2 regions of the Thalassospira sp. GO-4 genome follow, and region 1 is predicted to be linked to the other one. Evidence: riboswitches for the same ligand, from Rfam matches in the RefSeq annotation. Region 1 holds a riboswitch; the other holds the start of a gene.
The links. A riboswitch is a leader RNA that binds a small molecule or an ion and turns the genes downstream of it on or off. The one in region 1 is predicted to bind thiamine pyrophosphate.
Positions count from the first base shown of each region.

Region 2: it holds a riboswitch for thiamine pyrophosphate, as region 1 does, so the genes downstream of both, M9H61_RS02680 (ABC transporter ATP-binding protein) here and thiM (hydroxyethylthiazole kinase) in region 1, are expected to answer to the same signal.

Region 1 is NZ_CP097807.1:3,248,406-3,263,633, forward strand. It holds gene M9H61_RS15045 (hypothetical protein) at 139-444, opposite strand; gene thiE (thiamine phosphate synthase) at 656-1,288, opposite strand; gene thiM (hydroxyethylthiazole kinase) at 1,285-2,094, opposite strand; TPP riboswitch at 2,171-2,276, opposite strand; gene M9H61_RS15060 (Tex family protein) at 2,406-4,751, opposite strand; gene M9H61_RS15065 (DUF1674 domain-containing protein) at 4,997-5,269, shown strand; gene M9H61_RS15070 (hypothetical protein) at 5,279-5,629, opposite strand; gene M9H61_RS15075 (FdhF/YdeP family oxidoreductase) at 5,626-7,938, opposite strand; gene rpe (ribulose-phosphate 3-epimerase) at 8,116-8,781, opposite strand; gene M9H61_RS15085 (RsmB/NOP family class I SAM-dependent RNA methyltransferase) at 8,914-10,260, opposite strand; gene M9H61_RS15090 (glycosyltransferase family 4 protein) at 10,481-11,494, shown strand; gene M9H61_RS15095 (nucleoside-diphosphate sugar epimerase/dehydratase) at 11,619-13,580, shown strand; gene M9H61_RS15100 (VOC family protein) at 13,775-15,181, shown strand.
Region 2 is NZ_CP097807.1:541,446-556,673, reverse strand. It holds gene M9H61_RS02725 (iron ABC transporter permease) at 1-547, shown strand, start outside; gene M9H61_RS02720 (iron ABC transporter permease) at 544-1,608, shown strand; gene M9H61_RS02715 (ABC transporter substrate-binding protein) at 1,760-2,698, shown strand; gene M9H61_RS02710 (MurR/RpiR family transcriptional regulator) at 2,765-3,643, shown strand; tRNA gene M9H61_RS02705 (tRNA-Arg) at 3,733-3,809, opposite strand; gene M9H61_RS02700 (ETC complex I subunit) at 3,957-4,250, opposite strand; tRNA gene M9H61_RS02695 (tRNA-Pro) at 4,395-4,471, opposite strand; gene M9H61_RS02690 (DUF192 domain-containing protein) at 4,630-5,076, opposite strand; gene M9H61_RS02685 (acetoin utilization protein AcuC) at 5,073-6,224, opposite strand; TPP riboswitch at 6,400-6,511, shown strand; gene M9H61_RS02680 (ABC transporter ATP-binding protein) at 6,502-7,299, shown strand; gene M9H61_RS02675 (ABC transporter permease) at 7,296-8,108, shown strand; gene M9H61_RS02670 (ABC transporter substrate-binding protein) at 8,187-9,140, shown strand; gene M9H61_RS02665 (MBL fold metallo-hydrolase) at 9,342-10,388, shown strand; gene M9H61_RS02660 (FAD-binding oxidoreductase) at 10,616-11,929, opposite strand; gene M9H61_RS02655 (PLP-dependent aspartate aminotransferase family protein) at 12,023-13,177, shown strand; gene M9H61_RS02650 (ChaN family lipoprotein) at 13,213-14,274, shown strand; gene M9H61_RS02645 (Panacea domain-containing protein) at 14,333-14,875, opposite strand; gene M9H61_RS02640 (hypothetical protein) at 15,018-15,228, opposite strand, start outside.

The DNA of each region.
Region 1 (15,228 bases):
CCTCTGGGCCATAATCTAGGTCGGCTGGCATTTTATGCAATGCGCCGTTTGGCAATATGATATCGCCTGGCCCTGTTCACTGAACATCCCGGCCGGGAAAACGTTCCGGGGACTCGCCAAAAAAATCGGTGTCCCCGGTTATTCCTTATACAGGCCGGTGCGATGTTCGATATCCGTCCCGTTACGGATCATGACGTCATATTCGCCCTTTGGCAGGGACGAAATATCCAGTTTGCACGGGAAGGTATGACAGTCACGATCAAGCGCAATGGTACCGTCCTGGTGCGTCAGAATGACTTCACCAGCCGGCTTTTCAGAGCTGATAGTAACACTGTCGGTCGTCGGTTTCGGGGCAATCCGGATGGCTGCCACAGCCGCGGTCGTTCCGGTCAGGATACAGATCAGGGCGATGGCGACCGGTTTGCTGCGCATAGATTTCAACATGATATCCCTCGCGCTTGTGTGCATCGATCTCATGGAAACAAGATGCACCCCGAAGCCGGAGAATTAGCGGCGCAATTGCGGCATTTCCGTGCGGTTTGCTGCGCGGGGCGGGGAACAGCCATGCGTCACTGCCATCAAAACCCCCGCCAGACCGGAAAATCGGGCGGGGGTTTTGACGATGAATTTCGGGCCAGGTATCTGATTTAACCGGTTATTTCCGGGCTTTGATGGCATCAGAAATCTTGCGGGTGGCGCCTTCGGGGTCGGGTTGTCCGCAAATTGCCGATACAACCGCAATGCCGTTCGCACCGGTTTCAAATACCGGGTCGACGTGATCGCGTTTCAATCCGCCGATCGCAACGGATGGCAAACCGGCGATCCGGACCAGACTGGCAAGGCCATCAAACCCGATGGCCGGTTTGTGATCGGGTTTGGTCGGTGTGGCAAAGACCGGTCCAATGCCGACATAATCGACAATCGACCGATCAACCTTGCGGGCGACAGTTTCGTCTTCGATCGACAGACCAATGATCTTGTCCGGGCCAAGCCGGTCGCGCGCAGTTTTTGTCGGCAGGTCATCCTGACCGACATGCAATCCATCAGCACCGATGGCGATGGCGGCGTCGATATCGTCATTCACAATCAGCGGCACACCGGTACCACGCATCGCATCCATCAGTTCGCGCCCGATGCGTATCAGACCTTCGGTACCGGCCCTTTTGTCGCGCAACTGGACGATGGTTGCCCCTCCAGCAATCGCTGCCTGGGTGGTTTCGACCATCGAATGCGTTCGGCACAGCTCGGGATCAAGTACCAGATAAAGGGACAGATCAAAGGATGTCATAGGGCCTCGATACGCGCAGTGCCGGCAAAGGTGGCAGCATCAAGATTATGCAGCCCGTCAACAAAGGCCGTCATGAAGGATGCCGGACCGTTGGCTGATTTTGCCGCGATGCTTCCCGCAACGGCAAAATTGGTCAGGGCCGCGATGGTGGCTTCAAATGCCTGATCTTTGGCGATTGCGGTATAGGCGCCAACAAGTGCGGTCAGCGAACAGCCCATGGCCGTGATTTTCGGCATCAGGTCCGAACCACCGGCAATGCGGACATTGCGTGTTCCATCTGTGACAAAATCAACCTCGCCCGTGACGGCAACAATGGCCTTCTGCGCGGTGGCAAGGGTGCGGGCGGCTTCTTCGGCCTGTTCGACCGGATCGCCACTGTCTACGCCCTGACCGGCACTTTGGCCGCCGCCAAGGGCGATGATTTCGGATGCGTTACCGCGAATAACGGTCGGGTTCAGTTTCAGCAACCGAGCAACCGTATCGCGGCGATATGTGGTTGCGAAATGTGCCACGGGATCAAGAACCCATGGCTTGCCCGCATCATTTGCCGATTTGGCCGCGGCAATCATGCCTTCGACCCAATGGGGCGACAGGGTGCCGATATTGACGGTCAGTGCGCCTGCGATTGCGGCAAATTCGCCGGATTCTTCGGGGGTATGGACCATTGCCGGTGATGCGCCCGCCGCCAGAAGGACATTGGCAGCATAATTCATCGCAACATAGTTGGTGATGCAATGGACCAGCGGATTGGTCGCACGCATTTTTTCAAACAGCCCGGTCGCGGTGGTGGAAAGATCAGTCGTCATGTCGAGGCTCCAATGCAGCAAACTCAAGTGCGTTTGGAGACCCAGTTCGAAGTCGGAAAGATGGAGAACGCCAAGGATTTCGCGTTCACACCGTCCCTACGCCAGTATGAACTGGATCAGGTTCAAAGGGTCACTGCGCGGCAGTTTCTCAGCCCCCTGACGGGGCTCCCCTTGGTGAATGCCCAAAATGGGTTTTAATGCGCTTTCTGTCAATTCATCCTGTCGGTCACAGCATGATCACCGATCAGAATGCAAACGGCGGGGCAGCTTTCGCCATCCCGCCGTTTGAAAATGTCGTTGGTTCGTCGTGATTATTTGCGACGTTCCATCGCAGCCTTAAGGGCGGCAGCCATCGCACCGCCGTCGCCGCCGGAATTACCGCGATTCCCGCCACCAGATGTGTGTTGCGGGCGACCGCCATGACCACCGCGGGGGGCCTGCCCACGGTTATCGGACCGTTTTTCACGCACAGCTTCGTAATCCGGGGCCGATTTCATTGAAAGCCCGATACGTTTGCGTGGTGCGTCGACTTCCATCACCGTCACCGAAACGATTTGGCCGGCCTTGACCACCTGGCGCGGATCTTCGACGAATTTGTCAGCCAACTGGGAAATGTGAACCAGACCGTCCTGATGGACGCCGATATCGACAAATGCCCCGAAATTGGTGACGTTGGTCACCGTTCCTTCAAGCTTCATGCCGGTGCGAAGGTCTTTGATTTCATTCACACCATCGGCAAATTTCGCGGTTTTGAATTCCGGGCGCGGATCCCGGCCGGGCTTGTCAAGTTCGGCCAGAATGTCGCGGATGGTCGGGACACCAAACGTGTCGTCAGCGAAATCTTCGGCGCGCAGGGTCTTGATAAAGGCCGAGTCGCCAATCAGGGTCGCCAGCGGTTTTGATGCCTTTGCACTGATTTTTTCGACCAGCGGATAGGCTTCGGGGTGCACGGCCGATGCATCAAGCGGGTTCTGGGCGCCACGAATACGCAAGAAGCCGGCACATTGTTCAAACGCCTTTGGTCCCAGACGTTCGACCTTTTTAAGGTCGGCACGGGACTGGAACGCACCGTTTGAATCGCGATAGCTGACAATATTGCGCGCCAGCGTTTCGGTCAGACCGGCAACACGGGTCAAAAGCGGAATGGATGCAGTATTCAGGTCAACACCAACACCGTTCACGCAATCCTCAACCACGGCATCAAGGGACCGCGCCAGTTTGGTTTCCGATACATCGTGCTGATACTGCCCGACACCAATGGATTTCGGTTCGATTTTGACCAGTTCCGCCAGCGGGTCCTGCAAACGCCGGGCAATTGATGCTGCTCCGCGCAGGGATACGTCCAGATCGGGGAATTCTTCGGCTGCGAATTGCGACGCCGAATAGACCGATGCGCCGGCTTCGTTAACGATGACCTTGGTGGCCTTAAGGGCCGGGAAGCGTTTGAGAAGCTGACCGGCAAGTTCATCCGTCTCGCGCGAGAAGGTGCCATTGCCAATCGCGATCAGTTCGATCTTGTGACGTGCGGCAAGGGCGGCAAGGGTATTAAGCGCCCCTTCGACGTCATTGCGCGGCTGGAACGGGTAAACTGTTGCGGTATCGACCAGTTTGCCGGTGGCATCGACAACCGCGACCTTAACCCCGGTACGAACCCCCGGATCAAGACCCATGGTGGCCTTTTGCCCGGCCGGTGCGGCCAGCAGAAGATCCTTGAGGTTATCGGCAAAGACCTTGATTGCGCCTTCTTCGGCGCTGTCGCGCAGGGTGCCAAACAGATCAAGCTCGATCGACAGCGACAGTTTGACGCGCCAGGTCCAGCGTACCGTATCAAGCAGCCATTTGTCGGCTGCCCGCCCCTTATCGGCAATGCCGACATGGGCCGCGATCATGATTTCGGCCCGGCCCGGCTGACTACGCGGACGGTCTTCGTCCTCTTTTCCAAGGGTCAGCTTCAGCTGAAGGATATCTTCGTTGCGACCACGGAAAAGTGCGAGCGCACGGTGCGACGGGCAGGTTTTGATTTTTTCGGAATGTTCGAAATAGTCGGAGAATTTCGCGCCTTCGGCCTGTTTGCCTTCGACCACGGTTGCGGTGATTTCGCCTTCGTTCCACAAATGGTCACGCAGTTTGGCGACAAGGTCGGCATCCTCGGCAAAGCGTTCCATCAGGATCTGACGGGCGCCATCAAGGGCGGCCTTGGTATCTTCGACGCCCTTTTCGGCATCAACAAACTTGGCGGCCTCGGTTTCCGGATCAAGGGTCGGATCATTGAACAGGCCATCTGCCAGCGGCTCCAACCCTGCTTCGCGGGCGATCTGGGCCTTGGTGCGACGCTTTTTCTTATAGGGCAGATAAAGATCTTCCAGACGCGTCTTGGTATCGGCTTCGTTGATCTGGGCTTCAAGTTCCGGGGTCAGTTTTTCCTGTTCACGGATGCTTTCAAGCACCGATGCGCGCCGTTCTTCAAGCTCGGTCAGATAGCGAAGGCGTTCTTCCAGCGTACGCAATTGGGTGTCATCAAGCCCACCAGTCTTTTCTTTGCGGTAACGGGCGATAAACGGAACGGTAGAGCCTTCGTTAAGCATCTCGATGGTGGCAATGACCTGTTCCGGACGAACCGAAAGTTCTTCGGCGATACGCTGGGGAATTGGACGCATGGTTTCTCCTTGTTTTGCTCGTATGCCTGAAATAGCGGCTTTGGCCGTGATCGAAAAGAGCCAGTTTTTCCAAATTTTTCCCAAACTCCGGATCAGGATTCCGTGTTTGATTCCAAAGGACTGAAATCCAATGTCTTTTGACCGGTTCGATCGCCCGGCGCCAAGGGTTGCGAGTGGTGGCCGATGACGTTATTTCTTTGGCAAATGTGATTTCAGGGGCAACGCGCCCAAGCAGGAGAATTCGGATGGCCGGCAAATTCCGCGAGACCGTCATTCATAACGTAGAGCCAAAAGAAAAAGCCGAACCGCAAACCGATGCGGCAGCAGAAAGCGCAGCCGACGAAATCGCAGGTGCCGACACAGCCCCGCAACTGTCGCAAGATGCGATCAATGCGCTGGCCGAAGCAAAGGCCTTCAAGGAAGCGGCTGCCAAGGCCCGGGAAATCGGTGGCCCCAAAGGCCCGGAACCGACCCGCTTTGGTGATTGGGAAAACAAGGGCCGCTGCATCGATTTCTGACGCGCGACCTTACCCAGCCGGGCTGTGGGGCGGTAGGTCCGCGTTGTCTGGGCGTGCACGGCCGGTTGTCGGTAGATAATGGGTACGCAACGTGCGTGCATCGCGCTTGGTCACGGTTAACAGATCGCCTGACTGCACAAGCGCATTGAGTTCCCGCAATACAATGGCATGCGCCATCCCGAAAAGCCGGGCAAAGGTCCGGCTGTCACGTGCGATATCTTCACGTGCGGCGACAAGAATGCCCGCTTGAACAGGGGTTAGTTCCGGCTGCGTTGCCATCAGGCGTTCGACCAGATGCAGAAACATCGCTGCATCCGGTGCAAGATCGCCATCCACGGGATTTCGGGCGTGGTTGTTCAAACCCGGTTTTCCGGGCGGAACGAAACCATCACCGATTTGGATGTCGGTGTATCGCTTTGTTCACCAGCACTGCCAAGCGGCACCAGAACGTTCAGTTCCGGGTAATAGCCGGCAACACTGCCACGCGGAATGTCATAGGAAACGAACCGGAAATCATTGGCGATCCGTTCGATCCCGTCATCATATTCACAAATGACATCAACGCGATCACCGGCCTTGGCACCCAGATTGGCAAGATCATCTGGATGGATGAAAATGACCTTTCGTTCGCCGTAAACCCCGCGATACCGGTCATCAAGACCATAGACGGTCGTGTTGTACTGATCGTGGGAGCGGAATGTCTGCAAGGCAAACCGCGATTGTGCGGCAGATGCGGGGCGGGTCTGGCGTGCCTGCTGGTGGACGGTTTGCTTGGGAAGCGGCGCATTGGAAAATGTCGCCTTGCCAGCGGGGGTATTCCATTCCCGGTGTGCTGCATCATTGCGCAGATGGAAGCCGCGCGGTTTGCGCAGACGGGTATTATAATCGGTAAAGCCCGGAACGGTCGCCTCGATATGGCTGCGGATCAGCTCGTAATCATCGGCAAGTGCCGCCCAGGATACGATGTCGCTGCCAACCGTTGCTTCGGCAATTCCGGCAATGATGCCAACTTCGGACAGAAGATGCGGTGAAGCAGGACGGTTGATACCAGCCGAACCGTGCACCATGCTCATGGAATCTTCGACGCTGACCACCTGGGACTGACCACGGGAATTCAGGTCAATCTCGGTCCGGCCCAGACAGGGTAGGATAAAGGCGATTTCGCCGGGCATAAGATGCGAATGGTTGGGCTTGGTTGCGATGTGAACCGTCAGTTTGAGGTTCTTCATCGCCTTTTCAACAAGGGCGCTGTCGGGCGTGGCCCGGGCAAAATTCCCGCCCAACCCGATAAAGGCCTTGGCGCTGCCATCAAGCATCGCACCGATCGCGCCAAGAACATTGTGCCCGTGTTTGCGCGGTACCTTGAAACCGAATTCCTTTTCCAGCGCATCGAGAAAGGCCGCGGGCGGCTTTTCATTGATTCCGACCGTACGGTCGCCCTGAACGTTGGAATGTCCGCGGACCGGGCACAGACCGGCACCCGGTTTGCCGATATTGCCGCGCAGGAACATGAAATTGGCAATTTCACGAATGGTCGGCACGGAATGAAGGTGCTGGGTGATGCCCATTGCCCATGTGCAAATGACCCGCTCAGCCGACAGATAGACATTGGCGGCCTGTTCGATTTCCTGGCGGCTCAGCCCCGACTGATCTTCGATTTCCGACCAGCTGGTGGCGTCAACCACAGCACGGTAATCGGCAAGTCCGGCGCAATGTTCATCAAGGAACGCGTGATCAAGAACAGAAGGTTCGCCCTTGGCAATCGCGGCATCGTCGGCGGCAAAGACCGCTTTGCTCATGCCGCGAACGGCGGCCATGTCACCGCCAAGGCAGGGCTGGAAATAATGGCTGGCAATCTCGGTGGAGCCGCCATGCAACATTTCAAGCTTGTCCTGCGGGTCGGAAAACCGTTCAAGTCCGCGTTCACGGATCGGGTTGAAGACCACGATCTTTGCGCCACGCATTGCCGCTCGGCGCAAATCGCCCAGCATGCGCGGGTGGTTGGTGCCCGGGTTCTGTCCAAGGACGAAAATGGCATCCGCCTTTTCGAAATCTTCAAGAAGAACCGTTCCCTTGCCCACGCCAATTGCCTGACGCAGACCAACGCCACTGGCTTCGTGGCACATGTTCGAACAATCAGGGAAATTGTTGGTGCCAAAGATGCGTACAAACAGCTGATAGAGATAGGCTGCTTCGTTGCTTGCGCGGCCTGACGTATAAAACTCGGCCTCATCGGGGGTATTTAACCCCTTAAGGATGCTACCGATTTCAGCAAAGGCATCTTCCCACGCGACAGGTTGATAGGTATCGCTTTGCCGATCGTAGCGCATCGGGTGGGTGATGCGCCCGTTCAATTCCAGTTCGTAATCGCTCAGTTTGCTCAGTTCGGTTACGGTATGCTTGGCAAAAAATGCCGGCGTCGCACGCTTTTCGGTTGCTTCCCATGAGACGGCTTTGACCCCGTTTTCACAGAATTCAAAAGATGACCCGTGCTCGGGATCACCCCATGCACAACCCGGGCAATCAAAACCGTCAGGTTGATTGGCCTTAAGCATCGTGCGTGCGCCGTTAAACGGGCTGCCGCTTTGCAACAGTTGCTTGCCGCAACTTTTCAGCGCACCCCAGCCACCGGCTGCCGACGATTTTTTTCCAATAAAGCTTTCATTCATGCAGGCATCTATTTGCCAGAACCGAAATTAGGTCAAGTATGCATACCTAATCGGTCGATAGAAAAAATTTATCAAAGAGTTCCGGCAATGATTTGAATGTGTTCAAAATGCAATCGGGGCCGGAACCCTGTGGTGTTTCCGACCCCGAACAATCATTGATGCTGCCTTTAACGCAGATTACGCGCCGCGAATAGCCTTGATATTGTTGGCATATTCCGACGGGCCGCCTTTGAAGGTCGCAGAACCGGCAACCAGAACATTGGCGCCTGCTTCGATGACCTGCGGGGCGATTTCCGGGTTTACGCCACCATCGACTTCAAGATCGATATTGCGGCCGGTCGCATCGATCATCTTGCGGATGCGTTTGATCTTCTCAAGCTGGCTTGGGATGAATTTCTGGCCGCCAAAGCCCGGGTTCACGGTCATGACCAGAACCAGATCAACCAGATCCATGACATATTCAATGACACTTTCCGGAGTCGACGGGTTCAGCGACACACCGGCTTTTTTACCCAGTGATTTGATCAGTTGAAGCGAACGATGCAGATGCGGGCCTGCTTCGGCATGGATGGTGATGATGTCGGAACCGGCATTGGCGAAAGCTTCGATATACGGATCGACCGGTGCGATCATCAGATGCACGTCAAACACCTTGTCGGAATGCGGGCGCAGTGCTTTGACCACATCCGGTCCGATGGTGATGTTGGGCACGTAATGGCCGTCCATCACATCAATGTGGATATAGTCGGCGCCTGCTGCGTCAACAGCGCGGACATCAACGCCCAACTGGGCGAAATCGGCCGAAAGGATCGAAGGTGCGATTTTAATGTTCGACGTGGTCATGCGTCACGGGTCCTGAAGCAATGCGGGATATGGCAAATTCGCGCATCTCATAACGTAAAAAGGCAGCCCTGTCACCCGAATGGGGCTCATGGCTGCCTTGTTTGCAGGTTTGACGGCTATCCTGACGTGAAATCAGGACTTTTTGACAAGCCGGGCGCAGAAAAAACCATCCATGCCGCCGAAATCGGCCATATGGATCGGCAGAACCCGCAATTCACCATCCTTGTTGATGGCTTCATCCCAGCCACCAAGTTCGTCCGCAGTGATCGGTTTGCGTTTGTAATTGGGATGGTCGGCCAGGAACGATTTGACCTGATGTTCGCCTTCTTCGGGCTGCAGGGAACAGGTGCAATAGATCAGCTCGCCACCAACATTCAAAAGCTTGTCAGCCTGATTAAGCAGTTTGGTCTGGATCGGCAGCAGCGACCGCATCAATTTGTCATTTTGACGCAGCAGAATATCGGGATGACGACGAATGGTACCGGTTGCTGAACAGGGTGCATCAAGAAGGACCGCATCCGCACGCGGGGTATCGGGTGCAAGATCGGTGGCATCCCCGGTGACAACTGCGGCACCAAGGGAAACGCGCTCAAGATTCTCAAACACGCGTTTCAGGCGGCCTTCGGATTTATCAACGGCGATCGCACTGGCACCAAGGGACGCCAATTGCATGGTCTTGCCACCGGGGGCAGCACAAAGGTCATAGATCGTTTTGCCCTGATAGGCGGAAAACAGGGTTGCCGGAATGGCCGCGGCTGCGTCCTGAACCCACCAGTCACCATCGCGATAGCCCGGAAGATCACGAATGCGACGACCACTTTCAAGGCGGACCGAACCGGTCGGCAGGACAAGGCCATCCATCTTTTCCGCCCAGTCGGCTGATGTGCTGCGATCCTTGATCGAAAGGTCGAGCATAGCATGGCCAAGGCATGCCTCGGCAATGGCTTGGCTGATTTCCGCCCCATAGGCCTTTTTCCACGACCCGCGCAGCCATGCCGGGATGTTAAGCTGCCAGTCTTCGACACCTTCGGGCCATTCAAATCCATCACGCTGCAATCCACGCAGCACGGCGTTGATCAGTTTGGTATATTTATGCAGGCCTGCGTCGCGGGCCAGGTTGACCGTGCTGTCGACCGCACCGTAATCGGATGTGTCCATGAAGAACAGCTGTGCGACGCCAAGGCGCAGAATATTGGTCAGGCGGGCGGCAACGCGGTCTTGCGGTGGCTGATAACGCGGGGCCAAAACCGCATCGATTTCACCCAAGTGGCGCAATGTGGTGCCAAGCAGCTGACGCAGGAAATTGCGATCAAGCGATGGCAGGCCATAGCCATGTTTTGACAGAAGTTCGTCCAGAGTCACTTCACCGCCGCGCAGTTCCTGCAAGGTTTTGAGCGCAAGCATCCGCGGATCGGGTGTCTCGACCGGCTGTTTGCGCGGGGCGTTGCGATGTGCTGGACGGGAACGGCGTTCTGTCAAAGGGATATCTCCGGTTTCGTGTTATGAAGGTTAGTTAAGCGTCGCGTGGCAAAGTGTAAAGCACCAAGCACCCGAATAGGTGGCATGGCTGCCTTGTGTTATCGGGCAGATGAGGGGGCAGATTACCTTGCTTAGGGTTTGAAAAACCTTGCGATGGATGTGCGGTCCGGCTAATCCAGACGGATCATTTGACGTCGATAGTGACAGGAACGCCAAAACCATGACTTTCACCGGCCTTGCGACCTTTTCGAGCATCTTTCTGATTGGCTCGATGTTGCTGACCTGGGTGGTTTTGAACTATCTGCGACGCAAGGCGATCCTTGATATGCCCAATCACCGGTCCAGCCATGCGGTGCCGACGCCGCGCGGTGGCGGGCTTGCGGTCACACCGCTTTTGATCCTTTTGGTTGCGGTTGTGTTTATCCATACCGGGGTCACTTCGGTCAGTCATTGGTTGATGCTGGCAGCAGCAGCCGGGCTTGGATTGCTCAGCTGGCTTGATGATCGTCACGATCTTTCGGCTGCCATACGTTTTGCCATGCAATTTGTTGCGGTGATTGTCGGCGTGTTTGCCATCGACAAGCCGGTTTTGGGTGGTCTGGTGCCTCTGTGGCTCGATCACGTTCTTGTGGTATTTGCCTGGGTCTGGTTTATCAATCTGTTCAACTTTATGGATGGGATTGACGGCATTTCCGGGGTCGAAGCCGGTTCGATCGGGCTGGGCATCTTTATTCTGGCGCTTCTGATGCCATTGCCGCAATTCATCGGGCTTGGCTATATCGGGCTTGGTATTCTGGCCATCATGATCGGCTTTCTGATCTGGAACTGGCATCCGGCGAAACTGTTTCTGGGTGATGTCGGATCCGTGCCGCTTGGCTTTGTTCTGGGCTGGGTTTTGCTTAAGACAGCGTCAGAAGGGGCATGGGTCGTCGCGCTGATCCTGCCATCCTATTATCTTTTTGATGCGACCTTTACCCTGGTCAAACGTGCGCTTCGTCGTGAAAAAATCTGGCAGGCCCACCGAGAACATTTCTATCAGTTGGCAACCCAGCGCGGCTTTTCCCATGCGCGGGTTTCGACCATGATTGCAATCAGCAATCTGATCCTGATTGCGGTGTGTTTTGCACAAAGCGAAACGCCCGGCTGGATGCGGGTATTTGCCGCCCTGATTGTGGTGTTGTCACTGGTCGGAATGATGGTGCGGATGCCGGTCAAGGGACGCACGGACAGTTAAGTATCGCACGGAAGTTGCGCATTGCTTGACTTGTGCCCGTACGGGCGCGAAAAGAATGCCTTGTCCGTTTTTTGGGCAGACAGGTATATCCTTTTAAAAACAGAAAACTGCCACTAGGGACCGCATGTCGCGCATTTTACAGCGAAGCCATATTGCCTTTGTCCATGATGTCTTCATGGCTGCGATTTCGTTCCCGTTGGCCCTTTATCTTCGGGTTGGCGATGGTGTGCGGTTTTATCAGGCTGACAACATCCTGTTTTCGGCTGCCTTATTTACACTGATTGCAGCGGCATCATTCTGGTATTTCGGGCTTTACCGCGGCATCTGGCGTTATGCGTCGCTTAATGATCTGACCCGTATTGCCAAGGCGGTTTCGGTTGCCGTGGCTGTTTTGTTCCTTGTGCTGTTTCTGACCACGCGTCTGGACTGGATGCCCCGTTCGGCACCGATAATCCAGTGGTTCCTGCTGATGGCGTTGCTGGGGGGATCGCGGCTGACCTACCGGATTGCCAAGGATAAATCCACCGCACGCGCACTGATCCGTCAGGGAACAACGCGTCTGCCTGTGTTGCTGATTGGTGCCGGTGACGAGGCCGAGGCCTTTATTCGTGAAACCGAACGATCGGCAGATACCCCGTTCAAGGTTGTCGGCATTGTGTCCCTGACCGAAGGACGGGTCGGACGCAACATGCATGGCGTCGATGTGCTTGCGACTGTTGATAAACTTGAAGACGTCATCAAAAAACTGGAAATGAGCCGCCTTGGCCTTCCGCGCCGTCTTGTTCTGACCGGTGATGCGCTGCGCCATGAAGACAATGTCAAATGGGTGGAAATTGCTGATCGTTACGGCATGACGCTGGCGCGTTTGCCGAAACTCGGTGATCTGCGCGAAGGTCTTGCCGATCCGCTGCAAATTCGCCCGGTCGCCATCGAAGATTTGCTGGGTCGGCCACAAGCGCGTCTGGATCGTGATCGTGTGCGTGAAATGATCGGGGGCAAGCGGGTTCTGGTAACCGGTGCGGGGGGCTCGATCGGGTCGGAACTGGTGCGCCAGATTGCTTCTTATGGTCCGGCCAGCCTGACCCTGGTCGATGCAGGGGAATATAATCTCTATGCCATCGACATGGAAATGGCGGAAAAATTCCCTGATATGCCACGTGAAAGCATTCTGGGTGATGTTCGTGATCGTGTCCGGATCGGTCAGGTATTTGATCATGTGGCACCTGAAATCGTGTTTCATGCAGCGGCCTACAAGCATGTCCCGCTGGTCGAACACAATCCCAATGAAGGTATTCTGACCAATACCCTTGGCACCCGAAATGTTGCCGAGGCCTGCCGTGCAGCCGGTGTTGCGACCATGGTTCTGATTTCGACGGACAAGGCGGTAAACCCGGCCAATGTCATGGGGGCGTCCAAGCGTCTGGCAGAATGTTATTGTCAGGCGTTGGAGACATTGCCGCTTGATCAGCGCGGTCCGACCCGTTTTGTCACTGTGCGGTTTGGGAATGTTCTGGGATCGACCGGATCGGTTGTACCATTGTTCCGTCGTCAGCTTGAAGCCGGTGGGCCGCTGACCGTAACGCACGAAGGCATCACCCGGTATTTCATGACCATTGCCGAGGCTGTCGAGCTGGTCTTGCAATCCGCGGAACTTGGTCGCCATGGCGTGACCGATGGCGGAAAGATCTTCGTTCTCGATATGGGGCGTCCGGTCAAGATCATTGACCTCGCCCGTCAGATGATCCTGCTTTCGGGACTTCGTCCGGGCAAGGATGTCGAGATCAAGGTTACTGGACTTCGCCCGGGTGAAAAGCTGTATGAAGAATTGTTCCATGACAGCGAACCGCCGGTTCCCACCGAAACCGATGGCGTTATGCTGGCAAGTCCGCGTGTGGTTGATTATGCCGAAATCAAACAGGTTTTCGATGCGCTTGAAGACAGTGCAACCAACCGCAATACCCACCAGACACTCGAATTGATCAGCAAGCTGGTGCCGGAATTCCAGCCGCCCGAAATTGGTGTCAAATCGATCTTTGCCGACACCCCGGCGGAAACGGCCAATCAAGTGACCGGTGATACGGCCTAGTTATCGGGCCATTTCAATCACGCATAGCCGAGCAATGGCGACGCATGTTCATTCATTGAAGGAATGAACTCGTGCGGAATTGTCGTTTGTCATTGCCAAATGCGGGCCATATCTTGCGCTCAGAATGACAAATCGGAATGACCTTGTTGATGGTTCACCGATTTTCCTGACGATCCGTCTATTGGAGGCCCCGCATGTCGGCAGATGCTTTTGTCCACCCTGATGAAATCCGTTCGATGTTTTCCGGCGCGATGTCGGACATGTACCGTGCCGAAGTGCCGCAATACGGCACCCTGATGGAACTCGTTTCGGACATCAATCAGGAAAGACTTGCTGCTGATCCCGTGCTTCGTGACGGACTTGTACGCAGTGATGACCTTGATCGTATTGATCTTGAACGTCATGGCGCAATCCGGCTGGGCAAGCCCGAAGAACTGTTCAATATGCGCCGCCTGTTTGCGGTGATGGGCATGCATCCGGTCGGGTATTACGATCTGTCGGTTGCCGGTGTGCCAGTGCATTCAACTGCATTTCGCCCGATTGATGACGATGCCCTGCGCCGCAATCCGTTCCGTGTTTTCACGTCGCTCCTGCGCCTTGAACTGATCGAGGATGCGCAACTGCGCACAGAGGCCGAAGCTATCCTGGCAAAACGTGAAATCTTTACCCCAGATGCGCTGAAACTGATTTATCTGGCCGAAAAGAACGGCGGGCTTGACCGTGTTCAGGCCGAACAATTTGTGGCCGAGGCACTGGAAACTTTCCGCTGGCACAGTGATGCGACGGTGTCACTTGAAACCTATCAGAAGCTTCATGATGCGCACCGCCTGATTGCCGATGTTGTTTGCTTCAAGGGACCGCATATCAACCATCTGACGCCGCGGACCCTTGATATTGATGCGGTTCAGCGTGCCATGCCCGAACGCGGCATTTCGCCCAAGGCCATTGTCGAAGGTCCGCCGTCACGCAAATGTCCGATCCTTTTGCGCCAAACCAGCTTCAAGGCGCTCGAAGAGCAGGTCTATTTCGTCGGGAGCAATCCGAAGGGAACGGCGGGCACCCACACCGCACGCTTTGGCGAGATCGAGCAGCGTGGTATTGCCCTGACCGCCGAGGGGCGCAAACTTTACGACACGCTTCTGGCATCGGTGCGCCACGCGGTCCAGGTCAGTGCGGGCGGATCAAACGCACGCGATTATGAAACCGAATTGGCCGAACGTTTTGCCGCCTTCCCCGATGATTACGAGACGCTCCGTGTCGAAAAGCTGGCATTCTTCCGTTACAGCGTGACGGACGCTGGTCGCGATGCGGCGGGTAAGGTTGATCGTGATGTTTCGGTAGACGAGCTGGTTGATCAGGGATACCTGCATGCAGACCCGATCATCTATGAAGATTTCCTGCCGGTCAGTGCGGCAGGCATCTTCCAGTCGAATCTTGGCAGTGACGAACAGAAAAACTACGCCGAACAGTCCAATCAGGATGTGTTCGAGAAATGCCTTGGCGCATCTGTTGCCGATGAATTGGCGCTTTATGCCGCCCATCAACAGGCATCTATTGATCAGGCGTTCGAAACATTGGGTATTCGGAAAAACGTCGCCTGATCCGATAGTTGGCAAAACCGATACGGGGTGGTCATTGGACCGCCCCG
Region 2 (15,228 bases), 1.8 Mb from region 1:
GGTCACCTTTTGCGGGATTGCCTTTTCCGCGCTGGCGTCTGCTGTGACATCGGCCATTCTTATTCTTGATGATGACACCCTTGATCAGGTGCGACTTTGGATGGTCGGGGATCTGGCCGGGGCCCGGATGGATACCCTTTGGGCGTCTTCCTGGTTGCTGGTGCCAGCCGTGATCGCCGTGCTTTATGTTTCAAGTTGCCTGAATGCGCTGGCACTTGGCGATGATGTGGCAACCGGACTTGGTATTTCCGTTCGTCGGGTACGCCTGATCGGTATCATTGCCGCCGCCCTGTTTTGCGGGATCGCGGTCGCAATCGCAGGTCCGATCGGCTTTGTCGGGTTGATTGTGCCCAATCTGGTGCGCCGCTTTGTCAGCGATTACCGATTGTCCGTACCGCTTGTCGCATTGGGTGGTGCGGGCTTGCTGGCTCTTGCCGATCTGTCAGCGCGGCTTGTGATGCTGCCCCATGAAATTCCCACCGGACTTGCCACCGCCTTTGTTGGCGCACCGGTCTTTATCATTCTGGTGGCAAGGGCGCTGCGATGACCATGCCATTCAAACAGCCCCGTGCCACCGGCTATCACCAGATCAGGATCGGCCGCCTTGAAATGCGCCTGCATATCGTGCGCACCGTCATCCTTGTCCTTGCGGCATCGGGGCTGATTGCCGGAGTATTCTGGGCAATCACACTGGGCAGTCAGGATATCCTGCCGACCGGTCTGATCGCCGTCATGTCGGGTGATGTGACATTATCCCCCACGGCACAGGCGATCTTGACAGAACTGCGTCTGCCACGGGTTGTTCTTGCCGTTTTGTGCGGGGCGATGCTGGGGCTTTCGGGTGCATCGATGCAGTCACTGACTCGTAATGGTCTTGCGGATCCGGGGCTTCTTGGCGTGCGCGAAGGATCTATTCTGGTCATTTTGTGCCTGATCCTGTTTGGCCCGTCCCTGCCCGCCATTTCATATCCGCTACTGGGCACGATTGGCGGTTTGCTTGTGGCTGCAATGACGGTTGCCATCGCGCGATCGACCTCCAACCTGCGCTTTGTGCTGATCGGTATCGGGCTGTCGTGGTTTTTATCGGCACTGGTGGCCATGATCCTTGTGTCCCTTGATGCCAGCGACGCCCAGCCATTGCTTCTTTGGGTTACCGGCAGTCTGACATCCGCCACCTGGGACATCGTCCCGGTCGCAGCGGGACTTCTGCTTGTCAACTTTGTGCTGCTTCTGGGCTGCGCACGGTCGGCTGATGTCATGTCCCTTGGCGCACAGACCGCCACCGGACTTGGTGTGCGGCTTGGCCGGACATCGGCGATCCAGCTTCTAGCCGCAACCATGCTTTCGGCAACATGTGTCTCGACCATTGGCGGGATCGGCTTTATCGGCCTGATCGCCCCGCACCTGACCAAACTTGTCATTGGCAACCACAGTCAGGCATCGGTTCTAGCGGCCAGCGCCCTGGTCGGCGGGCTGTTGTTGCTGGCATCCGATACCATTGGCCGGGTTGCGTTTTTACCCCTGCAACTGCCAGCCGGCATTGTTCTTGCCGTGATTGGTGTGCCGGTTCTTCTGATCCTGCTTTGGAAACGCCGCGATGAACTTTAGGACGATCTTGATGGCAATGCCCGTTGTGTTTTCATGCAATCAGCACCCGGTTGCGCGCGATCGCATTTCCCCGCGCCCCCAATCTCCTCATTTCATATTCCGACGGGTCATATCCGCTATTGCCGCCTTCGTCGCAGTCCTTCTGTGGGGCATGAACGTACAGGCAAAAACATTCACTGATGATCTTGGCCGGGATGTCGAGGTGCCGGACCATCCGACGCGGATCATTTCGCTATATGATGTGGATGTCACCATTCCGCTGATTGAACTTGGCGTTTTTCCAATCGCCAGTCACGGACGTATCGGCCTTGACGGGACGCCGTATTTGCGGTCATCCCGGCTTTTGACCGGGGTGGATTTTGACAATTCCGACATCCGCTATATCGGATCGACCGAGATTGATCTTGAAACCATCACTGCCCTGGCGCCCGATCTGATCATCACCGCCCCGGGCCGGGCCAGTTCAATCGAACCGCTTCAGGCGATTGCCCCGACGGTTTCACTTGATGCCGCGCGGCGGGGTGGCCCCCATGTGTATCAAAAGCTCGCCGAACTGACCGGTCGGCAAGATGCCCTGAAATATCTAGAAGCCCGTTATCAAGCCAATATCGCCGCCCTGAAACGCAATCTGAACCCGTCGGACATCACCGTCAGTGTGCTTCAACCCCTTAATGGCAAGATCAATATCTATCATACCTATCGATCACTGGGGCGGGTGCTGCGCGATGCCGGGTTCAAATTCCCCGCACTGATTGACAATATCGCCCCTTCCGGCCGCCTTCAGGTCAGCCCGGAATATCTTCCCGATCTTGATGCCGATTACATATTCGATCCGTTCCGCGATGACCGCAACAATGGCGCCAAGGCCGAAATCAGGGCAATGAACGATATCTTTCCCGATTTCTGCCGTTTCCTGAAGGCCTGCCGCGACGGCCGCTATATCCTGGTGTCGCGTGAAATCGCGATTTCGAATTCCTATGGCGCGCTTTCGATGATGACCGCCCTGATCACGTCACACATTGTTGCCGACCGGTTCCGGCCGCCATCCGGCCCCGCGATCAAATCACCGGAAAACGCACCCAAACCCTGAATGCGGTGCGCCGCCTTACATCGGCAGCACCGCCTGTTGCATCCTTCATCAAACCGGGAGTAGCCCGTGTCCAAGAATTTCACCGAAAATCCCGTTGATCGTTTTGCCGAACGCATCAATGCCCGCGCAGACCGCCTGTCCCCCAGCATGCAACTGGTTGCCGAATATATCCGCGATAATCTGAGCGCGACCCTGTCACAATCGGCCCTTGAGATCGCCCACATTACCGATACATCCGATGCCACGGTGATCAGAACGGTTCAGGCTGTCGGCTTTACCGGCCTTCGCGATCTTAAGGAAACCATCGAAGGTTTCTTTATCGCCACCAATTCGCCAACTGCAAAAATGGCGTCGACAACATCGGATGTCGCCAATGATGCCGATACCGCCATCGATTTCATGGTCGAAGATCAGCTTAACGCCATGCGTGAACTGGGTCAGCCCCACAACCGTGCCGGAATGCGCAAAGCGGTCGAACTGCTGTCTGGTGCCAACCGGATCGGTGTATCGGGGATTGGGGCATCTGGCATCATCGCATCCTATGCCGCCCGTCTTTTTTCACGCAGCGGCTATCCCGCCTATGAATTGAACCGCACCGGCATATCATTGGCCGAACAATTGATCGAGGTCGGACCAGGTGACGTTATTGTAATGCTGGGTCATGGCCGCCTGCATCGCGAAGCCAGCGCCACCGTTGCCGAGGCCGAACGCCTGTCGGTTCCCCTGATCGGGATTGTCTCATCCGACAAAAGCCCGCTGATCAAAATCGCCGAGGCCGCAATCGTCCTGCCGCGTTCCAAAAGCGATCAGGTCGCCCTGCACGCCCCCATGATGTGCTGCCTGGAAACTATGATGATCGGCCTTGCTGCGGCCAATCCGGCCAAGCCGCTTGCCACACTTGAACGCATCGTTGAAATCCGCAACCGCATCCGCCCGAAAAAGTAAAACCGCCGCTGCTGTCACGACGAAGGACCCGCGCGGCTGGCACGGAAAGGTCGAAACATCCGGATAACAGATTGATAAAAAAGAAAAAATGGCGATCCCTGCAGGACTCGAACCTGCAACCTACAGATTAGAAGTCTGTTGCTCTATCCAGTTGAGCTAAGGGACCGCTGGGTGGGGGTGGTTTGCTTATCCCCCGGGGCATGGCATTGGTCGCCTGCCCGGCATGTTTGCAGGGTTTAACGTCCCCTGTCAGACGAAACGGGGCGGATGCCCGCCCCGATGGTATGGTCAGCCGGTAACAGCCAGTCCGCTATCAGACAACGCGTTTGAACGCGAAATTGTCGGCATAGGACTTGATCTGGACCTTGCGCGGCTTGGGCTGTTCGATATCGGCGATCAGCTTGTGCTTGGCGGCAAAGGCCTGGGCTTCTTCAAGGGTATCGAAATACATGCGGACCTGGCCACGGGTATCGGTTGAACCGATCCACCCCATCAGTTGATCGGCGACTTTTTTCGCACCCGGTTCAAATTCCATAACCCAGTGCTTGGTCGCAGCCTGACCGGACTGCATGGCGTTTTTGGCAGGTTTATAAACACGGACCTTCATCGGGACCCTCGTCTTGACCGTCGGGATAAGATGTTTATGGCAGTTTAACGGGCCTCTCTAACCCCTGCCAATACTTCATCTTTTACACTTTTTGTCGCGAATTGGAAATCCTGTTGGATCACCGTCAGACAACAAAAAGGGAAATGGTCGGGAAGGCGAGATTCGAACTCGCGACCCCCTGCTCCCAAAGCAGGTACGCTACCAGACTGCGCTACTCCCCGACGCGGATGTGGATTTAGCACCATAATGCCGGGTGGGCAAGACCGCATTATGCGTTTTTTCCGAAAAACATGCACAAAAACCAAAGGCCGCAGATATGGTCTGCGGCCTTGCTATTGCTGATTGATCTTTTGACTGTGGGCGGGTTGGCCACAACGCCCTAGCGCGGCAGGCCTTCGACCTTTTCGCCAACCTCAAAGCCCATCTTGTCGGCCGAGCCACCATTCAGCTCAAGCACGAAACGCACCGGCTTTGGCGACGGGATGATGGTTTCCGATTGCGGTACCGTGCGCTTTTCAATGCCGACAATCGTGCCACTGGCATCAATGAACAGCATATCAAGCGAAATGAAGGTATTCTTCATCCACATTGAAATGTCACGCGCGCCGCCGAAATCAAACAGCATCCCGGCATCACTGGCCATTTCGGTGCGGAACATCAGGCCGCGCGATCGTTCTTCCGGGGTGACGGCCATTTCGACATTATAGACCTCACCATCGACGAGAATGCGCGATCGTTCAAATCCGGTTGCCTTTGCATTAAGCCCCGCAACCACTGCTGCGCTGATAAAGCACACCACCAAAGCCATCTGAATAAACGACTTCATACCCCATACCCTCTTAGTCTTCTGACGCGTTCCCGGACCTCGTCCCGGATTGCGCCGCCCCGCCATGGATCCGCCAAAGTTGTAAACAACTCGTTGGCCGGCTGTCTGCCACGACTATGCGACCATTTTATGACACGCAGGATATTTTCCGCTGTGATGGGTAACACAGGTGGTATTTCGATCCCGTTAATGGTCGCCCACACCCCGGACCAACAGCGCGCAACCCCATATGGACTATATCCTCCGCCGCCAAGAACAAGACTTCTTGGCGCCAATCTGGTCATCGCCCCCACGACTTCCCAGATCGATTGATTGCCCAAAAGCTGTTTTGAAAGCGGATCCTCGGCAAGAGTATCACATCCACATTGTAAAACAATAGCTTGTGGTGCAAAACTTAATGCAAGAGGAATCAAATATTCAAAAAGAACGAACCGCATCTCGTCGTCATTCATCCCGCCCGGCATGGGCAGGTTGCGGGCCATGCCCCCGGCCACGTCATCAATCGTACCGGTCTTGGGCCATAAATCTTCCTGATGCATGGAAACGGTCAGAACCCGGTCATCTTCGGCAAAGGCATATTGCACGCCATCCCCGTGATGGGCGTCAATATCAACATACAACACCCGATCCAGCCCCGAATCGAGAAGCGCATAAATTCCCAGAACCGGGTCGTTGAAGTAACAAAATCCCGATGCCCGATCCCGCAACCCGTGATGCGTTCCCCCGGCCGGATGATGGATGATTCCGCCATCGGCAATCAATTGCGCCGCCAGGATCGATGATCCGGCCGCAGTCGCCGGACGCCGGAAAATTTCCGGATAGATCGGATTGCCATTTTTACCTAGCCCAAACCGGACCATGTCCTCCTCGGGAAGGGACTGGTCACGTTCGGCCTGTATGACGGCATCGACATATTCCGGGTCATGAAACCGTGCCAACTGATCGGGGGTTGCCACCGGCCCCGTCAAATAGGTGCTTTCATCCACCCAGCCCAGCGCATGCACCATATCGACCACCAGCGACACCCGCGGGATCGCCAATGGATGTTTCGGCCCGTAACTGGACCCGCGGTAAATTTCGGCGGCAATCATGCGCGGGGTTATGTCACCCCGACGATAATCAGGAAGGGTTTCGGGCAAGATGGTCACAACAGATGTCAGTCAATTTCAACGGCAGGATCCCCACAGCATTGCGTGCATTCACGCCATTCTGCAAGGGCTGATTACAGCGATCTGACACATCGATCATTGTTGTTTATCGCGCGCGCCGCCTGACACAAATTGTCACAAAACTTGACGGACGCGTTTTGACTGCGCATAGTCCCGTCATCTCCGGGGGGGCCGATCGTAAATCGGCTGAGAGGTTCGGTGTTGCCGAACGACCCTTTGAACCTGAACCGGTTAAGACCGGCGTAGGAAGGATCGAATGCGCGACACAGAACAAGCGCCCCAGCGGGCGCAAAATCCAACCAGTTTCGATATCCACCTGTCGGGTGCCCGTGTGGCATTTGGCGGCGTTGATATTTTTGATGATCTTGATCTGACCCTTCGGGCCGGAAGTTTTACCTGCTTGCTCGGTCCCAGCGGCGTTGGCAAAAGCACGCTTTTGCGCTTCCTTGCCGGTCTGGTCGAAGGCGATGTTAGCGGTAACATCACCTGTTCTGACGGCGGCATCCTTAAGAACCGCATCGCCTATATGGCGCAGCAGGATTTGCTTTTGCCCTGGCGCACGGTACGCGAGAATGTCGAACTTGGTGCGGTCTTGCGCGGGGAACGTCCCGATCATGCGCGTGCCGAACACCTGATCGCCGAAGTCGGTTTGACCGATGCCGCCCATCTGCGCCCGGCCAAACTTTCGGGCGGGATGAAACAGCGTGCTGCCCTTGCCCGCACCCTGATGGAAGATCGCCCGGTTGTCCTGATGGATGAACCGTTTTCAGCCCTTGATCCGGTCAATCGATTACGTTTGCAGGAACTGGCCGCACGGGTTTTGCGCGGCAAGACGGTATTGCTGGTAACCCACGACCCGCTTGAAGCATTGCGTCTTGGCGATCATGTTCATGTCCTGTCGGGTGCCCCGGCCACCCTTGCCGATGCCATCACGCCAGATGGTCAAAGCCCGCGCAACATCACCGATCCCGCCATTTTGGCCCAGCAGGCCGAATTGCTGCGCCAACTTGGTGCCGATATCAGCACGGGTTATGGTGCGGAGGCTGTGTCATGAGCCTTCAAAACAATCCTCATACCCATAAAAAACCACTGACAGAACGCCGCTGGCTGATGATTGCGCGGCCACTGATCATTGTGGTTGCGCTGATTGCAACATGGCAGGCGCTGGTTCTGATTACCGGTGCGCCGAAATACATGCTGCCAACGCCCGCAGATGTCTGGGCCACCCTGATTTCCCGGCATGATGTTTTGCTTGATCACGCGCAATATACCATCGCCGAAACGGTGATTGGCCTGTTTGCCGGTGCGGCACTTGGGACGCTGGCGGCCATTCCGATGGCGCTATTTTCGCCAGTCCGGTTCTGGTTGATGCCGATCCTTCTGGTGTCGCAGGCCATTCCGTTCTTTGCCCTGGCACCGCTTCTGGTTCTTTGGTTGGGCTTTGGTCTGGCATCCAAGATTGCCATGGCCGCCCTGATCATTTTCTTCCCGGTGACGGTCGCCTTCTTTGACGGGTTGGCGCGGACCGAAACCGGCTGGCTTGATCTGGCACGGACCATGGGGGCCAGTCGCTGGCGACTTTTGACCCATATCCGCCTGCCCGCTGCCCTTCCGGCCTTTGCATCGGGTTTCCGGGTTGCCACCGCCGTTGCTCCGATTGGGGCTGTGATTGGTGAATGGGTGGGGTCCAGTCACGGGCTTGGCTATTTGATGTTGCATGCCAATGCCCGGGTTCAGATTGATATGGTTTTTGCCTGTCTTCTGATCCTGTGCGCCTTTTCGATCACGCAATATTTCATTGTCGATCGCGTCCTGCGCGCCGCCCTGCCCTGGCAGCCCGACAGCCTGAAACCGGTTCGGTAATACAATTCCCCGCTGCCCGATTGGTCGCGGTTTAAATCCTCATACAAATAATTTGGCGCATCTTACGGAGGTTCATCCATGTCACGCCTTAAATCCATGATCACCGCGACCGCATTGGGCGCAATGGTTCTTGGCACGTCCTCAACGGCCTTTGCCGCCGACAAGCTGGTCATTCTTCTGGACTGGTTTGTGAACCCGGATCACGCACCGCTGATCGTCGCCAAGGAAAAGGGCTTCTTTGCCAAGCATGATCTTGATATCGAACTGATCGAACCAAGCGACCCGTCCGCGCCGCCGCGCCTTGTTGCTGCCGGCCAGGGTGACGTTGCGGTCAATTATCAGCCCCAGCTTCATGTGCAGGCCGCCGAAGGATTGCCGCTGACCCGTATCGGGACGCTGGTTGCGACCCCGCTTAACAGCCTGATCGTTTTGGAAGATGGCCCGATCAAGGAAATCGCGGACCTTAAGGGCAAGAAAATCGGCTATTCGCTGGCCGGGTTTGAAGATGCGCTGCTTGGCACCATGCTGGGCAATCACGGTGTGTCGATGGATGAGGTCGAGCTGATTAATGTGAACTTCTCGCTGTCGCCGTCGCTTTATTCCGGACAGGTGGACGCGATCATTGGCGGCTATCGCAACTTTGAACTTAATCAGATGGAAATCGAAGGCAAACCGGGCAAGGCATTCTATGTCGAGGAAGAAGGCGTTCCGCCCTATGACGAGCTGATCCTGACCGTACGCAATGACAAGGTCGATGATCCGCGCTTTGCCCGTATGCTCGCCGCCCTCGAAGAAGGCGTGCAGTACCTGATCAATCATCCCGATGACAGCTGGAAGGCCTTTATTGCGGCCTATCCGAACCTTGATGACGAACTCAATATCAAGGCCTGGGCCGATACCTTGCCGCGCTTTGCCCTGCGTCCGGCCGCCCTTGATAAAAACCGCTATGCGCGTTTTGCCGATTACATGGTGCAGCAGGGCCTGATTGCAGAAAGCCCGGCACTTGAAACCTATGCCACGGTGATTGAATAAAATTCAGTTCCCCCTGCTTCCGCAGCGCTTTCCCGGTGGATGCGGAAGTTTCAGGAAGGCCGGAACGTGTCCCCCGCGCTCCGGCCTTTTTCATGTGGTATCCGCCGTGATACGTGTCATTGGCACTTGCGTTTACCTTCTGGTCACCAGACCTTGTGACAGACATAATCACATGATTGTTTTGATGGCAGGAACAGACGCGTGCAAACCCAATCCCGACCCGATCACCATACCGAAACCGGTTTTGAAAACCGTCATCCCCTGCCCGATCCGGTCAAACGGTCGTTCTGGCGTTTTTTGAAACTGCGTTTCTCGGGCGATTACAAATGGCCAAAGGCAACCGAGCAAATCGGCAAAATCGCGACCGAAACACCCGATTTTGAGGCCATCCAAAACCCGGACCCGACCCGTTTGCAGGTCACCTGGGTCGGTCATGCCACGGTTCTGGTGCAATATGGCGGGCTTAACATCCTGACCGATCCGGTATTTTCAGATCGCGCATCCCCCTTTAAACGACTGGGCCCGAAACGATACAGCCAGCCGGGCCTAAGCATCAATCAGTTGCCCAAGCTTGATCTGGTCTTGCTGTCACACAATCATTACGACCATTTCGATCTTGCCAGCCTGACCGTTCTTGGCGATGTGCCGCGTTATGTGTTGCCGCTTAAAAACGGGCCGTTGCTGGAAAAGGCAGGCATCACTCCTGATCGCTATATCGAGCTTGATTGGGATGAAAGCCACCATCACGGGGATGTTAAAATCACCCATGTGCCGTCCAACCATTGGTCAAGCCGCACCACCAAGGATCGCAAGGAAATGCTGTGGGGTGGCTATATTCTGGAATTCGCGGATGGCTACCGGTTCTATTTTGTCGGCGATACCGGTTGGAACGAGGCCCTGTTTACCGAACTGGGCCAGCAACATGGCGGGATTGATTTCGGCCTGATCCCCATCGGGGCCTATGACCCGCGCGATTTCATGCGCAATTCCCACTGCAATCCCGAAGAAGCCGTACAGATCATGCAGGCAATGGGCGTCAAACAGGCACTTGCCATCCATTGGGGGACATTCGTTCTGACCGCCGAACCCGTTGATGAACCGCCCAAGCGACTGGCATCGGCCCGCAAGGAAGCGGGTCTTGGCGATGATGACTTTATTGCCCCGCCGATTGGCGCGACCCGGTTCTTTGCAGGCAAGCAGGCCACGGCGGCCCCCGAACCGCATGCCATTTCGATCAGCGCCGAATAACAAACAAAACCGGCAGCGCGCAAACGCTGCCGGTTTCGTCCGATCCACGATCACCCATTGGGAGACGGGCGATCCGCATCGTTTCTGATCTGCAAGGAAACGCCGTCCTGCACATCATTAAAGATACGTTATAACATTACATTTGTTCTGCAAGGAAATTCTGAAGGGATAACGGGATGATGTGACGCCGCTTACACCATCCCGTCCAAACTTTGATAATGCGGGATTTAGACCCGCGTGCGCGGACGGCGGACAGAACCGTCTTCAAACCGCGAAAGCTCCATCCCCGCAAGGGTAATCGATGGCTGTCCGGTGGTGATCCAGTCTGCCAATACCTTGCCCACAACCGGCCCCATGGCAAATCCGTGCCCCGAAAATCCGGTGGCGACAAAGAAGTGCTTGGGATTGACGAACTGATCAATGACCGGCACCGCATCCGGGGTGACATCAATATCACCGGCCCATTTGTCAACGATGCCGACCTGCTTGATCTGCGGAAAGACCTTTTGCAGATTGGCCATGGCGTTGCTAACTCGCACCTTATAGGGTTCGGCCTGATTGGTGCGCCGTCCGATCATTGGTTGTTTCGATGCTTCTGATCCCGGCAGACGGTCGACCAGATCATCAAAGAACCGCTTGTTAAAGTGGAACTTGAAGGTCGCCCAGTTATCAAAAAGCCCCGGCGCAAAGGCCTTGGCATATTTGAAACGGCCAAGGGTCAGATCAATATCGGTCATGAATTCATCCGCAATATTCATCGACCCGTCAGTGCGCTGTCGAAAGGCCAGACCCGCAGCAAGCGTCCCGGCCGCCGAGATATCGGGCACGGGCGTTGTACGGATCACGGTGCCACGCGTGGTTTGCTGCGGCAGTCGGCGGCCGAATTTGGCAACGAATTTATGGGTGGCGGCACCGGCCGCACAGATCACATATTTGCATTTGATTTCGCCCTTTTCCGAAACCACCGAACTGATCGCACCCGCGGTTGTTTCAATCGAAAGCGCGCCGCATCCCTCGGCAATCACCGCGCCCATTTCGCTGGCACGTCTGGCGATGGCCGGTGCGGCTTTTTTCGGTTCGGCCTGCCCGTCCGATGGCGTGTAAATGCCCCCGACACCGGGTGTTGTGATGCCCGGTGTGATGTTCTCGACACCCTTTGGTGACAGCACCCGGGTTTCAATATCAAAACCCTTGGCGTCTTCGATCCATTGTTCGTAATCGGCCATTTCCGCGTCATCGCGCGCCACAAACAGAACCCCGCCCTGACGCCATTCAAGATCGGCATTCAGTTCCTTTTCCAACCCTTGCCAGATGCGGTTGCATTCGATCATCAGCGGCAATTCAACCGGATCGCGCCCCTGCTGACGGACAAATCCCCACGCCCGGCCTGACTGATGTGATGCAATCGTATCCTTTTCCAGAAGAACCACCTTCATCCCCGCCTTGGTCAGGTAATAGGCGCTGGAAGATCCATGGATTCCGCCACCGATGACGACAACGTCGCATTCCTTTGGCAGGGTGATTTCGGGGTAATTGGTCATGTCGGGGCCTCTGGATTGGATTACAGTTTGGTGTGTGGCGCGAACCACGTTATGTTGCGCGGCAATAAATCTCAACAAAATCAGGTAGCCACCATGTCTGATCACGCAAAAAACCAAAAACCGGCCACCATCACCGCCCAGGCACTGGGCTGGGTTGATGACGCAACCAAGTCGGTCACACCGCCGCTTTATCCGTCGACCACGTTCGAGCGTAATACCGATCTCAGCTATCATGACGGGCGCTGCTATACGCGCGCGGACAACCCGACCTATGATCAGGCCTGCGAAGTATTAAGCACCCTTGAAGGTGGCAGCGAAACCCGCCTGTTTGCATCGGGCATGGCAGCGGCAGTTGCCTGTCTTCATGCCCTTAGCCCCGGCGATCATGTTGTTGCCCCCAAGGTGATGTATTGGGCGCTGCGCAGCTTCATGCTTGATAGTGGCGTACGTGCCGGGCTGTCCTTTGACTTTGTCGATAACGCCGACATTGCCGACTGGGACAAGCACATTGTTGCGGGCAAGACCAAACTGGTCTGGCTTGAAACCCCGGCCAACCCGGACTGGCAGATCACCGATATTGCAGCTGTTGCCGAACTGGCGCACAAGGCTGGCGCACAGGTGGTTGTCGATAATACCGTTGCCACCCCGCTTTTGACCCGCCCGATTGAATTTGGTGCCGACATCGTCATGCATTCGGCAACCAAATATCTCAATGGTCACAGTGACGTTCTGGCCGGATCGCTGACCACGGCATCAGACAGCGAATACTGGCAACGTGTGTGCAAACAGCATGCATCTGGCGGTGCGGTTCTTGGTGTGTTTGAAACCTGGCTTTTGCTGCGCGGGATGCGCACGCTTTCGATCCGTGTTGAACGGGCGTCGGCCAATGCGATGGCCATTGCCAAACATTTCGAAAACCACCCCGAAGTCGAACAGGTCCAGTATCCGGGCCTTGCAAGCCACGCCGGGCATGATATCGCGGCCAAACAGATGACGGGTGGATTTGGAGGGATGCTGTCGATCCGGGTCAAGGGCGGCGAAAAGCGCGCGGTTGATTTCCATAATCAGTGCAAACTTTTCAAACGGGCAACGTCACTTGGCGGGGTAGAAAGCCTGATCGAACATCGTTCTTCGGTCGAAGGCCCGACAAGCCCGGTTCCCGGTGATTTGCTGCGCCTTTCGGTCGGGATCGAGGATGCAGATGATCTTGTTAACGACCTGGAAACAGCATTGCGGTTAAGCAAATAAACTGAACCATCTATCAATCTGGAATTTCACGATCGATGTCAAAGCTCCCTCTTCGCTGGCTTCACGCAAATGCATTGTTTCGCAATGCCGGTGTGATCGCCGCAATTGCAGGGAGCTTTGTTTTTTCCGGGCACAGCATAGCGCAGACGCAAGAACCAGCACCGGTACAAATACCAGCCGGCACCGGCAGCCATCATGTCGCCGATATCAATGCCCTGCCGCCTGCACCCGGTCTTATTTTTGATCGGCGTGCTGGCGAATACATCATGTTTGATGAACTTGTGCGTCGTTTGTCGAACCGGAAATATATCCTGATCGGTGAAAAACACAACAACCCGATCCATCACCATCACCAGTCCCAACTGATTGATGCGCTGACAAAATCCGATCAACGCCATCGGGCCGTGGTCTGGGAAATGTTTACCCGCGATCAGCAAGGTCTTCTTGATCAAAGCTGGCAGGAAGTTCCGATCTCCGAGCTTGGGCAGGCACTGGAATGGGAAGAACGCGGTTGGCCGTCATGGCATGACTATGCCCCGATCGCCGAAATCGCCAAGACCCATGACCTGACGATGGTGGCGGGCAATCTGCCAGATGATCTTTTGCGGCCAATCATTGCCGAGGGCACGGCGGCACTGCCGGCGACACTGGCGACAAAGCTTTCGCTGCCCGACATGCCCGACGAGATTATGGAGCGTTTCCGTGTTGAAATGGCCGAAAGCCATTGCAACGCCCTGCCCAAAAGCATGCTGGGTGGCTTTTCAACGGTTCAGTTCGCCCGTGATGCATCCCTTGCCCGCGCCATGACCGATATCGCCAATACCACCGATCATGACGGGGCATTTTTGATCGCGGGCGCCATGCATGTGCGCCACACCATTGCTGTTCCCTGGCATATCAGCCGGTTCGAACCCGGTCTTGATGCCAATGACATTGCAGTCGTCAGCCTGATCGAAGCCGACGATCCAAGCGACAATCCCCCCAAACCACAGGACTATGCCGAACGGTTCGGCAATCGGGATGATGTCGATTTCATGTGGTTTACCAATGATATGGTACGCAAGGATCCGTGCATTGATCTTACAGTCGGGCAATAGATCCCGATAGCGGCCTGTTTACCGCCAGATATCCAGATATGCCGTATCCTGATCGGGATTACTTGATGCGCCGTGGCAGCCAGTCGGTTGTCGCCACGGGTTTGCCCTTGTGCGATCGCATGACACGCGGGCGAACGACTTCCTTTGCCTCGGGCGTGGTGGCACTTTTGCGGACCGATGCATAAAACTCCACCAGCTCCGTATATGGAATGATGGTTCCGATCCCTTCCTTATAGGCCTTGGTAAAGGGCGGATGGTTGCGCACCGTCATGCTCAGATGTTCGACCGTGTGATGACCAAATTGCGACCAGATGCTTTCAAGGAAATGGGCCGTTTTCGGGTCAATCGGTTTGAGCCGCACATCAGGACGGCTTTCTTCCATCACCGCATAAAGGTTGGGTTCGACCGGGCCGAATTCCTCGGCGACGAAGATCGCAGGCATCAGCATATTGCCGTGATAATTCGCCCCGTAATAGGCCTGGGCCAGATACAGCAAACGGTGCAATTTTTGCGGTTGCAGATATTCGTTATCGTTCAGGGCAAGATCAATGAATCTGAACGCTGCTTCGAAAACTGTGTTGAGAACCGGCTTGTTCTGCATTCCTGGCCCGATGGTCTGATGGGAAGATGCCCCATCATAAGGCCTATGTCATATGGCAACAAGCACCGGCGACTTTGATCGGGGAAATTTTGCAGGCAGATATGATCCCGCGATGATCGCCAACAACCCGGTCAAATCCGGGTCAAACCGATGCATCAAGCTGACGACCACGCACACCAACACCATGCGCCACCGCATTTACCAGCGCGTAAAAGGACGTGCCGCTATTGGCTGACAGGTCAAAGGGAATGGATGGATCAAGCATCGATACAAAATCCTGATCAGACTGGACGTCCATCGCACCTTCGCGGTCGCTTGCCCGCCGGGCGGCCGACAATGCGCGCTGTTCGGTT